DNA from 3 places in the Streptococcus sp. SN3 genome. Region 2 is predicted to be linked to each of the others. Evidence: predicted binding sites of a transcription regulator. Region 2 holds the regulator's gene; each other region holds the start of a gene.
What was found. The regulator NrdR, encoded in region 2, represses ribonucleotide reductase genes. The targets are predictions, from matches to a motif close to ACACNATATATNGTGT.
Positions count from the first base shown of each region.

Region 1 (3,196 bases), on a different contig from region 2:
GGGTATATGTACGATCAATACAAAGAGAGCCAAAAGAACTAGAACTTTATTTTTCTTGCTTGATAAATTAGTGCTGTTTGAAAAAGTTATTCTCTTTTGTCTATTTGTCTCCGCTCCTTTTCTGTGGTAAAATAGTGATACATTTCTAAGGAGAAAACAATGATTGATGTTGAAGAAATTCTGAATAAAATGAATCCCAACCAAAAAATAAACTATGATCGTGTCATGCAGCAAATGGTCAAAGTTTGGGAATCAGATCAGAAGCGTCCTACGATTTTGATGCATACTTGTTGTGCACCCTGTTCGACCTATACTCTGGAGTATTTGACCCAGTATGCGGATGTGACGGTTTATTTTGCTAATTCAAATATTCACCCTAAGGCAGAATATCAGCGCCGTGCCTATGTTGCACAAAAATTTGTTCATGATTTCAATGAAAATACTGGTAATCATGTTCGATACTTAGAAGCTCCCTATGAGCCACAGGAATTTTTCCGGACAGTACATGGCTTGGAAGAAGAGCCGGAAGGTGGCGATCGTTGTAAAGTTTGCTATGATTATCGCTTAGATAAGACAGCACAAGTGGCTGTTGATTTGGGATTTGACTATTTTGGAAGCGCCCTGACCATTAGTCCTCATAAAAATTCGCAGACGATCAATAGTGTTGGAATAGAAGTACAGAAAGTTTATGCAACGCAGTATCTTCCTAGTGATTTCAAGAAAAATCAGGGTTATAAACGCTCGGTTGAAATGTGTGAAGAGTACGACATTTATCGACAATGCTATTGTGGTTGTGTTTTTGCAGCACAGGCACAAGGAATTGACCTCATTCAGATAAAAAAAGATGCAGTAGCTTTTTTGAAGGGGAAAGATTTAGAAAAAGATTATTCGCATATTAAATTTACTGTCACAAATGGAGAATGCTAAAAATAACACTTGTACTAGAGTTGATCGTGTTTCTTCTTACAAGGTTGTTTTTGTTTGTACATTTAGAAGTTTTATATCTTGACGTCATCAATATATTGTGTTATTATTTTTTTTAGCACAACATATGGTGTTTTTACTGAAGTTGATGACCTGATATTAGATAGATTTTGGAGGTGCAGGGAGATAGTGATTATTTTAGCGGGCATGATTGGGGTAGGTAAGACGACTTACACTTATCGATTAGCCGAGGAATTAGGAACGCAGCCATTTTTTGAACCGGTAGAAGAAAATCCTATTTTGGATAAGTATTATGAGGACCCAGATAAATATGGCTTTGCTTTGCAGATTTATTTTCTAAATAAACGCTTTAAAATGATCAAAGCGGCTTATCATGACGACAATAATATTCTAGATCGTTCTATTTATGAAGACGCTTTGTTTACTTATATCAATACACTCAAGGGAAGTATCAGTGAGCAAGAGTATGATATCTACTTGGAACTTTTGGACAATATGATGGAAGAAATCCAAGGTCTGCCTAAGAAAGCGCCAGATTTGTTGATTTATTTAGATGGTAGTTTCGACCATATTATGAACAATATCAAAAAACGCGGTCGCAATTATGAGCAACCAAATGAAGAAAATGGACTAGCTGACTACTATCAACTGCTTTATAAGCATTATCAAAATTGGTATGAGGATTACAACTACAGTCCTAAAATGAGAATTGCAACGGATGATTTAGATATTGCAAATCCAAATGACTGGAATCACGTCTACCAACAAATTCAACAAAAAATGAAAACGATTGGGCTTGAAAAATGAGTCTAATCAAGAAAGTTTCGAAATAGCTTCGAGATTTTTGTATACATCAATAAAAAAGAGAGACAGATGATAACTGATCGACAAACGAAAATTCTTCAAGAAGCTAGAGATTTTGCTTATGCTGAACTGAAAGACGAAACAAGCGGACATGATTGGTGGCATATTGTACGTGTCACAAATATTGCTGTAGAAATTGCCAAACAAGAACGAGCAGATGTTTTTATTTGTGAGCTAGCTGCCTTGCTACATGATATAGCTGACGGGAAATTAAATGAGAGTGAAGAAGTGGGCTTGCAAAAGGTTGAGCAATGGCTACAGAATCATCAGGCTTCAGAGGCGGAAATAGCTCATGTGTTAGAGATTGTTTCAACAATGTCATTTAAAGGTGATCATCAACAGAAGAATATCAGCACTTTGGAGGGCAAAATTGTTCAAGATGCCGACCGATTGGATGCGATTGGAGCGATTGGAATAGCGCGAGCTATGGCTTATTCAGGTCATATGGGGAGACCGATTCACGATCCAGATTTGCAGCCGAGAGAAAACATGACATTGGAAGAATATCGTACTGGGAAGAGTTCAGCTATCATGCATTTCTATGAGAAATTACTCAAATTAAAAGACATGATGAATACCGCTGCTGCTCAAAAAATGGCAGAAAGTAGACATCGCTTTTTGGAAGAATATTATGAATAATGTCATTATGCTAATTTTGCTAAGGATAATTTAGAAACCATCGATGTCTACATTAAAAGACTCAAAGACAATTACATTTTTGAGATTGACAATCTTGATGATTTAGATAGTTTGAAAGATTTTTTAATAAGAAAAAATAAATGTTATTTATGGAGTTAGAATGAGAAAAATAGGTTTAGACTTTTTAAAGATTTTTGCTTGTATTGGAGTTGTATTAATTCATACAACTATTTGGGGTTTCACTAATACTGTCAATGGAATTGACATGATAGGTCAGTTTAATTTATACTCTTACTTATTTTATTTAGGTGTTTACGCGGTTCCTATATTTTTTATGTTGAATGGTTATTTTCTTCTTCAAAAAAAGCAGTTAAGTTATACTTATATGTTTAATAAAATAAAAGGAATTATATTAGTCACAGTCTTCTGGAATTTAATTATTTGGATATTTAAAGCAGATTTTGCTCAAAATCCTATCCGGAAAATATTTGAGGCTTTTAATCAGGGAGGTTATTTACCTCAGTTTTGGTTTATGACTTCTCTTCTTATTATTTATCTCTCACTACCTTACCTTGCTGCTATTTTAAATAGCGAGAAGAGATACTTTATTTTATTATTTGTTTTGTTAAGTATAGGTTTCCTAGTGGAGGGATTGAATCTTTCTGGAAAAATCATTCAATATAAGATTCCTCAATATTTAAGATTGTGGACATGGTACTTTTATTATGTGTTAGGGGGGTATCTTTCT
Region 1 covers NZ_JAQFJF010000007.1:56,084-59,279, reverse strand. Annotated here, with positions in the region: gene PCY71_RS11760 (epoxyqueuosine reductase QueH) at 160-927, shown strand; gene PCY71_RS11755 (deoxynucleoside kinase) at 1,114-1,752, shown strand; gene PCY71_RS11750 (HD domain-containing protein) at 1,819-2,448, shown strand; gene PCY71_RS11745 (acyltransferase) at 2,609-3,196, shown strand, end outside.
Region 1: PCY71_RS11755 (deoxynucleoside kinase) is a predicted target of NrdR. The motif match lies at 1,043-1,058, and genes of this name have one in related genera.

Region 2 (3,196 bases):
CGCCTCCTCCTTCAAGTTTGGCTAAGAGCCGACGTTTCTGCTCTTCTAGCTCGGCCTGCCTCTCTGCGCTCGTTTTATTTTTATAATCCGGCTGACTCCAGTCAGGTACGTTGCTCTTGGTAGAGCCTTGTCCAGATTTAGCTGGACGGTTCTGGGGCTGCTGGTTGCGCTCACGAATTTTCAAGACAGCTTCCTCAGCTGTCGTCACCTTTTGATAAGAAAAATCATTGGCTACCTTGAGGGCGTACTTTTCATTGAGATTGGCTGAATCCACCTTATTAAAGGTCAAGAGCAAGATTACGTTGATAACCTCGTCCAAAAGGCCTAATTCAGCTAAATCCAGCAAAAGCTTTCTCTCCGTCCGCGTAATAGCAGCCTGACGAGTTTTCTTAATTTCTGCCAGGAATACCATTGGCGATGTTCGCTTCGCTTCTTGGATAATAGATTGCTCCTGCTTAGAAAACTGACCTTCTGCTGGCTTCTGAGCTAGCTTTTGCTTCATCCGCTTGGTAGAAATGACCTGAGAAACAGCAGTTTCTCTAGCCAAAACGTAGGTCTCATACCAAGTCCACTTTTTCTGCTCAGCAATTGCAAACAATTCTAACACATCTTCCTTTTCATTGGCAAAGCGAAGATTGTCCTGAGCCATCCGTTGCTTGAAATACTCCAAGTCAAAATCATTGGCTTTTCGCACTGCCCTTGCTTGCTCATCTTCCATACCAAACACCTGCATAAAAGGCTTGATCAATTTATCTCCGCTAGGATTTTCTGGTCGCAGGGCATCAGCAGCAGCTTCGCCGATTTTCTTTTCCAAGAGCCGACTGTACACATTATGGCTAAAAAATTCCTCCGCAGTTAAGGTTGGGTGGAGTTGAACCAGATAATAGTCATCTGTTTGATAAAGATCCACTAGCTTAATCGCCGCCAAACGCTCAAAACTTTCTTCTAAAATATTAAGTCCAAAATCTAAATGATTGAGAATCTGACTGAAGAGGTGCTGCTTTTGCCCATTATCTCCAAAAGACAGCAGATAAAGATAAAGTGCTACCGCTTCTCTCCCCAAAATCGGCAAATAGAGCTTGGTCAAGATAGCAATATCTGGGCTGACTGCATTATTGCGCAAGAAAGAAAACTGATGGTTTGGTTTCATTTATTTGTCCTTTTTCTTCTTGGACCCCTTGGTAATCTGCTTGAGCAGGCTTTCCAGCTCTCCCACATCCTTGAAACTCCGGTAAACACTGGCGAAACGAACGTAGGTGATTTCATCCAGCTCTGCCAGTTCATCCATGACTAAGGATCCAATATACTCACTATTGATTTCATTGTCGCTCTGACTGCGGACCTTTTGCTCGATTCGATTGACAATCTCCTCTATTTCGTCACTAGATACTGGCCGCTTTTGAGCGGAGCGAATAATACCGTTAAAAATCTTATCCCGAGAAAATTGCTCACGCGTCCCGTCCTTTTTGACAACCACTAGGGTTCTCTCTTCGACGCGCTCGTATGTCGTAAAGCGGTGTTGACATTCCTCACACTCACGGCGGCGACGGATTGTATTCCCATCTTCTGCCTGTCTGCTATCAACCACACTTGATTTATTCCCACCACATTTCGGACAACGCATACCATTTCCTCCTAGAATCCTAATACTTCATTATAACACGTTTTCAAGAATAACAAAAGACAGCCGTTTGGGGTGTAATATTTCACCATTTTGCCCTAAAAATATGTTTATCAAAAAGAAAAAGAGAGGCAAACCTGTCTCATTCTCAGTCTTGCCTCATCTTTTTACTATTATAATGCCACTTGCACTTCTAAACCAAAGTGGTCACTGACAACAGGGGTTTCTTTCCCGTCAAAAACAACAGCGGAGCGCTCAACATCCATCCCTTGACTAGTGAAAACATAGTCTATCTTCAGAGCATGCTTATTATCATCCCAGCCTGCAATAGTACCTTCTACTGTCGCCTCTCCGATAGCTTCTCTCGCAACGGCATGACTATCCTGCAGCTTCAGCGGACTGGCTAAGATGGTCTGGTAGCCTTGCTGGCCGACTGGATTGTTGAAATCGCCCATCAGGACTAGAGGAGTTTCTGCTTTTAGAAGCTCTGCTTCAAGCTTAGCCCATTCCCCCTGAAAGCCTTTGTCCCACCATGACAGATGGCAGGAGGCAATTGTCAGCAATTGACCTTCTACCTCAGTCTCGGCTAGCAAGACCTTACGAGTATGATAATCCCTAGGATCATTAGCCTCTGATACCAGAACTTCTCTAGGAGCCATAGGATTTCTAGATAGGATTGCCACTCCTTCGTTATAAATATCAAACCCAATATGATTATAGGCCCAGGACCAATGATAGTCCAGTCCTGCCTCAGCCAATTTTTCTACCAAACAAAGGGCAAAATGGTCTTGATGGATCTCAATTGCGCCCTCAACCGCCTGATAGAAAGGAGCCTGAACAACCTGTTCAGACTCCGTTAATTGATTGACTTCCTGCAGGCAAATGACATCATATTTTTCTTGAAGAATGCGTTCTGCAAGCTGATTAAGCTTGGTTTCTTGCTCTTCTTCCATCCAACTATGAGTATTTAATGTCAGGAATTTTGCCATGATTTCTCTTTTCTATTTTACAATTCAACCTTAGCAACAACTGTCTTAGCAGATGATTGACCAAGTTTTTCTACTGTTACAGACTTGATGGCTGCTGCATTAGTGAAGACTACGATTGTTGAAGTTTCACGTCCTGCTTCTTTGATTGCTTCCAAGTCAGCTGTTACTAGAAGATCTCCAGCTGCAACTTTCTGACCTTCTGAAACATGAACTTCGAAAGGTTTACCTTCAAGGCTGACAGTTTCCAAACCAATATGTACCAAGACTTCCAGGCCGTTATCTGTCACAAGACCGATAGCATGCTTGCTAGGGAAGACGCTAGTTACAGTACCAGCAACTGGTGAATAAATCTTACCATTTTCTGGCTCAACTGCAAATCCATCACCCATCATTTTTTGTGAGAATACTGGATCTTTAACATCTGCCAAGTCAATGACTTGACCGTCCGCAACAGTTTCAACTTCCTCAGTCACACCTTTATAAGTAACTTCAGCAGCTGCTGATTCTGCTTTTTGGCTAGGAAGTGTTTCAGGAATCACTTCACCAGAATCCAACAAGTCTTGAATATCAGATTTGAGAACGTCAG
Region 2 covers NZ_JAQFJF010000004.1:122,934-126,129, forward strand. Annotated here, with positions in the region: gene PCY71_RS09885 (DnaD domain protein) at 1-1,150, opposite strand, end outside; gene nrdR (transcriptional regulator NrdR) at 1,151-1,624, opposite strand; gene PCY71_RS09895 (endonuclease/exonuclease/phosphatase family protein) at 1,795-2,610, opposite strand; gene PCY71_RS09900 (PTS transporter subunit IIBC) at 2,628-3,196, opposite strand, start outside.

Region 3 (3,196 bases), on a different contig from region 2:
CAGAGCAAAGGTTACTCATGACGATTTTACCGTCGATTGGATTTGAACGGTTGGCCGTATCAATGTTTACGACATAAGGATAGCCAGATTCTTGTTGGAGTTTGGAAATTTCTGTTTCCAAATCACGGGCCTTGATCTTGGTCTTAGTGATATTTGGATTAGCGACCAATTCATCGTATTTTTCAGTGATGTCAAGGTAGGCAAATGGCACTCCATACTCGCGTTCAACAGAATAGGGGCTGAAGAGGTACATTTCTTCATTCTTGCGCGCTAATTCATAGAACTTATCCGGAATGACAACACCGAGTGAGAGGGTTTTAACCCGAACTTTTTCGTCAGCATTTTCTTTCTTAGTAGAAAGGAAGGCAATGATATCTGGGTGGAAGACATTGAGGTAAACAACCCCAGCTCCTTGACGTTGGCCCAGCTGGTTAGAGTAGGAGAAACTGTCCTCAAAGAGTTTCATAACAGGTACAACGCCAGATGCAGCTCCTTCATAACCCTTGATAGGTGCTCCAGCTTCCCGTAGATTGCTGAGGGAAATACCGACCCCGCCACCGATACGAGAGAGTTGCAAGGCAGAGTTGATGGAGCGGCCGATTGAGTTCATGTCATCTGTTACTTGGATGAGGAAGCAAGAAACCAATTCACCGCGACGAGCCCGACCAGCGTTGAGGAAGCTTGGTGTCGCCGGTTGATAGCGCTGGTGGATAATCTCATTGGCAATATCCTTGGCAATGGCTTCATCTCCGTTGGCAAAGTAGAGGGCGTTGAAGAGTACCCGATCTTCCATGCTTTCCAGATAGTATTCACCATCATTGGTCTTCAGTGCATACTGGTTGTAGAACTTATAAGCTGCCATGAAAGATTTAAACTTGAAATCTTGAGCATGGATAAAAGCAGTCAGCTCCTCGATGTATTCCGGAGAATAAAGTTCAATAAATTCCTTCTCCAAATAGTTTTCTTCTATTAAATATTTAATTTTTTCTGTGATAGAAGAAAATTGCTTGGTGTTTGGCTCAACGTTTTCTTTAAAAAAAGCTTTTAAGGCTTCTTGATCTTTATGAAGCATAATCTGACCATTAACTGGACGGTTGATTTCGTTGTTGAGTCGGAAGTATGTCACATCCTCTAAATGTTTGAGTCCCATGTTTTTCCTTTTCTATATAAATAAGATAATTAGCTAGCGGAAAAATATCCGCCTTACAAAAGAAACGGCCCCTATGAGCATAGGAGCTGCAGTTTGCCCTGATAATCTGTCTTTTAGTTTATCTCCCAATCAAGGCGCGCTGCCCTCAAAATAAACTACATTAAGACAGTTTTTTCAATTTACCAGGTTGGAAACCAGAAAATGCCTCAGTTGCTGTCTGAATCACAGGAGCAGCATTGAAACCAAGATCTTTGACATGGTCAATGAATTCTGGCTGTTCATCCAAGTTGATTTCGCGGTATTCTACATGATTAGTATCTAAGAAGCGCTTGGTCATTTTGCACTGAACGCAGTTGTTTTTTGAGTAAATAGTTACCATTAAAAATTCCTCTAAACTTTCGTTTTTTCTTTTAAATAATACGAAACTAGTATATCTAAAAGAAAATAGAATGTCAATAGTTTTGAACTAAATATTGTGTGATATTTTGTTATAGGATAGATTGCAATACAATATATAGTGTTTGTATAAGCGGTGAAAAGAAGTGAAAAATTGCAGAAAAGGAGCAAAATGCTGTTGCGGCAATGCTTAAACAAGTCTTAAAATGTTAGAAAAATGACTAGTAGCTTTTCCTCCCCAAAACCAAAATCCAATATCTTGTGTTACAGAATTTAGGGAATCACTAGCAGGAGTGGAGGGAGGAGTTTATATTCTTAATTTATGGAAATTAAGAATATAAAAATAAGAAATTTATGATTGAAAACTTGCTGGAAGAAATGTTTGAATAAAAGCTGAAAGATAGGGGCTTTTGCTTGGAAATTCCACCTTCAATATAATAAGAAGAGTTTTCATTTCCTAAGAAATATTTTGTAAGCGGGCTATAAAATTCTTGAAAAAGATTTCAAAAGGTGATATAATATCAACTTGTAAGGGTTATCACAATAACTCAAAAAGAATTATTTAAAAGGAGAGTCTAACTATGGCTTCTAAAGATTTCCACATTGTAGCAGAAACAGGTATTCACGCACGTCCAGCAACTTTGTTGGTTCAAACTGCTAGCAAATTCGCTTCAGACATTACGCTTGAATACAAAGGTAAATCAGTAAACTTGAAATCTATCATGGGTGTTATGAGTCTCGGTGTTGGCCAAGGAGCTGATGTTAAGATCTCAGCTGAAGGTGCAGATGCAGACGATGCTATCGCTGCAATCTCTGAAACAATGGAAAAAGAAGGATTGGCTTAATATGACAGAAATGCTTAAAGGAATTGCAGCATCTGACGGTGTTGCCGTTGCTAAGGCATATCTATTAGTTCAACCGGATTTATCATTTGAGACTGTTTCAGTCGAAGATACGAATGCAGAAGAGGCTCGTTTGGATGCAGCTCTTGAAGCTTCACAGAACGAGCTTTCTGTTATCCGTGAGAAAGCAGTAGATAGCCTTGGTGAGGAAGCCGCTCAGGTGTTTGACGCTCACTTAATGGTACTTGCTGACCCTGAAATGGTTGGGCAAATCAAAGAAACAATCCGTGCGAAAAAGACCAATGCAGAAGCTGGTCTGAAAGAAGTAACGGACATGTTTATCACTCTCTTTGAAAACATGGACGACAATCCATATATGCAGGAACGTGCGGCAGATATCCGCGACGTGACGAAGCGTGTTCTTGCTAACCTTTTGGGTAAGAAATTGCCAAACCCAGCGTCTATCAATGAAGAATCAGTTGTGATTGCTCATGACTTGACTCCTTCTGATACAGCACAGCTGGATAAGAAATTTGTTAAAGCTTTTGTAACCAATATCGGCGGCCGGACAAGCCACTCTGCTATCATGGCACGTACGCTTGAAATCGCAGCAGTATTGGGAACTAATAACATTACTGAGCTTGTAAAAGACGGCGATGTGATTGCAGCTAACGGTATTACTGGTGAAGTGATTATCAACCCAACTGAAGAGCAAATCGCAGCATTTAAAGCAGCTGGTGAGGCTTATGCTAAGCAAAAAGCTGAATGGGAATTGCTTAAGGATGCTCAGACTGTGACTGCAGATGGC
Region 3 covers NZ_JAQFJF010000002.1:13,081-16,276, reverse strand. Annotated here, with positions in the region: gene nrdE (class 1b ribonucleoside-diphosphate reductase subunit alpha) at 1-1,150, opposite strand, end outside; gene nrdH (glutaredoxin-like protein NrdH) at 1,311-1,529, opposite strand; gene PCY71_RS04020 (phosphocarrier protein HPr) at 2,128-2,391, shown strand; gene ptsP (phosphoenolpyruvate--protein phosphotransferase) at 2,393-3,196, shown strand, end outside.
Region 3: nrdH (glutaredoxin-like protein NrdH) is a predicted target of NrdR. The motif match lies at 1,656-1,671, and genes of this name have one in related genera.